2 regions of the Streptomyces sp. 796.1 genome follow, and region 1 is predicted to be linked to the other one. Evidence: riboswitches for the same ligand, from Rfam matches in the RefSeq annotation. Region 1 holds a riboswitch; the other holds the start of a gene.

The links. A riboswitch is a leader RNA that binds a small molecule or an ion and turns the genes downstream of it on or off. The one in region 1 is predicted to bind cobalamin.
Region 2: it holds a riboswitch for cobalamin, as region 1 does, so the genes downstream of both, metE (5-methyltetrahydropteroyltriglutamate--homocysteine S-methyltransferase) here and ACMA1D_RS01675 (cobalamin biosynthesis protein) in region 1, are expected to answer to the same signal.

What each region holds. Positions count from the first base shown of each region.
Region 1 is NZ_JBLIWA010000002.1:64,797-67,175, reverse strand. It holds gene ACMA1D_RS01680 (cobyric acid synthase) at 1-72, opposite strand, end outside; gene ACMA1D_RS01675 (cobalamin biosynthesis protein) at 87-1,256, opposite strand; cobalamin riboswitch at 1,425-1,557, opposite strand; gene ACMA1D_RS01670 (hypothetical protein) at 1,869-2,150, opposite strand; gene ACMA1D_RS01665 (anion permease) at 2,291-2,379, opposite strand, start outside.
Region 2 is NZ_JBLIWA010000044.1:51,284-53,662, forward strand. It holds gene metE (5-methyltetrahydropteroyltriglutamate--homocysteine S-methyltransferase) at 1-792, opposite strand, end outside; cobalamin riboswitch at 974-1,120, opposite strand; cobalamin riboswitch at 1,494-1,686, shown strand; gene ACMA1D_RS26200 (CoA-acylating methylmalonate-semialdehyde dehydrogenase) at 1,900-2,379, shown strand, end outside.

The DNA of each region.
Region 1 (2,379 bases):
GCAGATGCCCGCCGTGACCACGCTCTTGCCGGCGTCCGACGTCGTCCCCGCGACCAGCAGCCCGCCACCCATGTGCCCGGCCCCCCTCATCGATCCCCCCTGTGGTTGCCCGCGGTGGCGGCGCCGTACGCGAGCCTGCCTGCGACGCTCGCCGCCAGCGCCAGCGCGCTGACCCGGCGCGAGAGCCGCACCGCGCGCTCGATGTCGGCGACCTCGACGGGCCGGTGCTCGGCGCCCAGCACCGGACGGTGCTCCACGCGGCCTGCGTAGGCGAGGGTGCCGCCGAGCCGCACGCCGAGCGCGCCGGCGAACGCGGCTTCCACGGGGCCGGCGTTGGGGCTCGGATGGCTGCCCGCGTCGCGGCGTACGGTGCGCCAGGCGCGGCCGGGGGCGGGCCCGGCGAGCACCGCGAGCGCGGCGGTGAGCCGGGCACCTGGCCAGCCGACCAGGTCGTCCAGGCGTGCGGACGCCCAGCCGAACCGCAGGTAGCGCGGCGAGCGGTGGCCCACCATCGCATCCAGGGTGTTCACCGCACGGAAGCCGAGCAGCCCGGGGACGCCGCCGACCGCGCCCCACACCAGGGCGCCCACCACCGCGTCGGAGGTGTTCTCGGCGACGGACTCCACGACGGCCCGGGCGATCTGCTGGGCGTCCAGGGCCTGCGGATCGCGCCCGCACAGCCGGGGCAGCGCGGCCCTGGCCGCGTCGAGGTCCCCGGCGGTCAGCGCGGCGCCGATGGTGCGCGCCTCCCGGCCGAGCGTGGTGCCGCCGAGTACGGCCCAGGTGGCGAGCGCGGTCAGCGCGGCCTCGCGCGCGCGGGCGGGCGAGGAGATGCGGGCGAGGGGGTACGGCGCCCGCGGGGCGGCGCTGACCGGGCGGCCGGTGCTCGGGCGCGGCGCAGCAGCCTGGCGCACCGTCGTGGCCCGGCTGGCAGGGACGACGGGGGAGACCGGGGAGGCCGGTACGGGCCTGCCCGCCGGTGCGGTCGACAGGGTGTGCGGAGCCGCCGGGCGGGTGCCGGCCGGGCCGCGCGCCGCCCGGGTCAGCAGTGCGCCGACGAGCGCGGCACCGCCCGCACACACGGCGGTGTGCAGAGCACCGTGCCCGCGGTGATCGCGCCACAGCCGTCGCTCCACGGCGCCGGCGGCACGTCCGAAGGCGGCCACCGGGTGGCCCCGCTGGGGGTCGCCCAGGGCGCGGTCGCCCAGGAAGCCGATGACGGCGCCGTACGCGTACGCAAGGGGGTCGGTACGCATCGGTCAGCCCGCCGTCGTGCCTCGGCGGGGGAGCGGTGCGGGCCGGCACGCCGACCGGTGTGGGCGGCGGCGGGCCGCACGGGCGGCAGGGGGCGCTGGACGGCGGCAGGCCATGGTGGTGTGTCCTCACTCAGGGTCCGCGCCCTGGCTCGACGTGATCGGCGGCGAGAGTCTCCTGGCTCCCGGATCGACGCCGCACCCCGGCCTTCCAGCCCGCGGTGTACGAGCCGTGGCCATGCGCTGGGGGAGCGCTCCCCGGTGACAGTGGCGGGACCGCGCCGGACTCGCACCGGCTTCCTCTCCTGTCGCCGTTTGGCCCCGGAAGTCCACCACGCCCCGGGAACGGCCGTCAACTCGCGGTTGACCTGCACAGAGGCCCGCCGGGCGGGGCGCGACACGGTTCGGTCGCACCCTGCCCGGCGGGCTGGGTGTGGTGGGGCGCGGCCCGACCGCAGCCCATCCGCCGCGGCCCCTGCGGATGTGGACCGGCGGTCGATCGGGCGGAAGCGGTCAGCCGGTTGGGCCAGGTGGCCGGCTGGACAGGGGGCGGGTGGTGCGGCCGTGGCCGTTCGCCGGTGCCGGCCGCGGGAGACCGCGGGGCGGCACCGGCGCTCAGGCCACGATCAGGTGGATGCCGTACCCCACCGCCGCCGCACACAGCGCGAAGCACAGGTAGGCACCGGAGCGGGCCAGCGCGCTGGTACCCGTCGTACCCACGGTGCTCGCCGTACCCACGGTGCTCGCCGTGCCCGCGGCGCCGGTGGCGCCCGGGGCGTCTTCGGCCGGCTTGGCCGAGGTGCCGACGATGCCGAGCGTGAACACGCCCACCAGGGCGACGGTCACCACCAGGCTCACGCCGAAGACCTCGCCGAGTGCGGCCCAGTCGATGTTCATGGCGCTGATTCCTTCGATCGTCTGCGGTGTCTGCGGTGTCTGCGGTGTCTGCGGTGATCTGTGATCGTCCGTGGAGCCCGGGTCGTACGTCGCCCAAGGCGTCCGCTTGACGGGGGCGGCGCGGGCGCCGCCCCCGTCGGCTAGGCCGGAGCGGCGGGCGCAGCCGTCGCCGGTGCCGGGGCGGCTGCCGGGGTCAGGCCGGGGGCGGGTGCCAGCGCGCCGTCCTGCT
Region 2 (2,379 bases), on a different contig from region 1:
GGCCAGCACGGGCAGGGCGTCGCCGAGCCGGTCGAAGTACGAGGCGACGAGCAGCTTGGGCCGGTCGGTGAGGGCCCCGAGGTCCCGGTAGGCGCGCTCGGCCGCGTTCAGTTCGGCCGGCGTCCGGTCCTGCGCCAGGGCCGGCTCGTCCAACTGCACCCACTCGGCACCGGCCGCCCGCAGGTCGGCGATCACCTCGGCGTACACCGGCAGCAGCCGGTCCAACAGGGTCAGCGGCTCGAAGTCGGCCGCCACCCCCGGCGCCGGCTTGGCCAGCAGCAGGTAGGTGACGGGCCCCACCAGTACCGGCCGGGCGGCCAGGCCGAGCGCAAGAGCTTCCTTCAACTCGCCGACCTGCTTGGTCGAGTCGGCGGAGAAGACCGTGTCCGGCCCCAACTCCGGTACGAGGTAGTGGTAGTTGGTGTCGAACCACTTCGTCATCTCCAGCGGCGCCACCTGCTGGGTGCCGCGGGCCATGGCGAAGTAGCCGTCCAGCGGATGCGCCGCGACGGCCGCCCGGTGCCGCTCGGGGATCGCGCCGAGCATGACGGTGGTGTCCAGGACGTGGTCGTAGTACGAGAAGTCGCCGGTGGGCACCTCGTGGATGCCGGCTGCGGCGAGTTGGCGCCAGGCGTCGGCGCGCAGGCCGGCGCCGGTGACCGCGAGGGCGTCGGCGTCCACCCGACCCTTCCAGTAACCCTCGATCGCCTTCTTCAACTCCCGGCCCTGCCCCTGTCGGGGGTAGCCGTACACGGTGGCCCGTGCTGCCGCGGCTGCGGACTTCGCTGTCACGGAGATCTCCTTCGCGAGATGAATCCCTGAGGTCCCGGCAGACCGGGCGGGCGAAGGAGTGAACAGCCGGATGGCCGCGCCTGCGCCACGACAGCACAACCGCTCACCCGGTGGGCACGCCGACCTTCCCGCGAGGTCACCGAAACGACCGCGCACGGTGGCCCGGGCGCGGGCAGCGGGCAGGTCTTCGGACTCGCGGGCGCGTCCCTGACGTACGAGACACCTACTGGCCGTCGCTTCCCGGGCCACCTGGACCCAGTGCGTATGACGACTGTCGTTCCCACTCACCGCTGCGGGGCAGTCCCGGATTCCCACCGGGTTCCCTCTTGCGACGCCTCCCGCCTGGCGGACGGGGCGAACCTGCTGCGCCGGTCAGCCTAACCGCAGACGCCGGCCGGTGGGACGGGTGATCCAGCCGGCGTGGGTGAGGTGGGCCACCTGTGGTGAGGCGCTGGCTGGTGCGCCGGACCGGCACACCCCGCGGTGCCTGACGCCTCCCGCCTGGGTGCCCCGGTGGCCCGTGCAGACCCGTCGGACTCGGTGCCCGCGCAGGTCAGAGCCGTACATCGGGGGCGGGCAAGGAACGGTCGACGGCCTGGCGCGGCGCGCCAACTGTTGGCCGGGCGGGGCTGGGCCACCGGGTGGGCCGGCAGGGTGAGCCGGTCGGCAACCGGGGGAGTAGGGGGTGGACTTACTTGGACGTCCAACTATATGTTCGTGGCCAAGGCCCGCGGTGTCAGGGAAGCCGGTGCGATTCCGGCGCGGTCCCGCCACTGTGACCGGGGAGTGCGTGCTCAAGCAGATGGAACGCCACTGACGGACCGTCCGTCGGGAAGGCGGGGTGCGCGCGCTGATCCGGGAGTCAGGATACCGGCCGCGGGATGGTCCGTGTTTCCACGAGGATGGAGCAGACACGCATGGCACCGGTCGCTACCCATGACCCAGGCGAATCGGCGGAACGCACGGCGTAGACACGCCACTTCCTGACGTTCCGTGACGGCTCTTCGGCCTTCGCGTCCCACGGCATCCGACGCCGCACACCCATCCGGTGGCGGTCGGTCGGCCTGCCGTGCCATCCCGGTTCCCACCTGAGGAGAGCACCCTCCCATGGTCCACGAACTCACCCACTTCATCGGCGGCAAGCGCACACCCGGCACCTCCGGCCTGTTTGCCGACGTCCACGACCCCAACACCGGCACCGTGCAGTCCCGCGTCCCACTGGCCGGGCGCACGGAGACCGAAGCGGCCATCGCCGACGCTGAACAGGCACAGCGCGTCTGGGGCGAATGGAACCCGCAGCGGCGCGCCCGCGTCCTGCTCAAGTTCCTCCAGCTCGTCGACGCGGAACGCGACTCGCTCGCCCGCACCCTCTCCGCCGAACACGGCAAGACAGTCGCCGACGCCCACGGCGACCTCCAACGCGGCCTGGACGTAGTCGAGTTCGCCGCCGGCATCCCCCACCTGCTCAAGGGCGAGTTCACCGACAACGCGGGCAGCGGCATCGACGTGCACTCGCTGCGCTCGCCACTCGGCGTGGTGGCCGGCATCACCCCGTTCAACTTCCCCGCCATGATTCCGCTGTGGAAG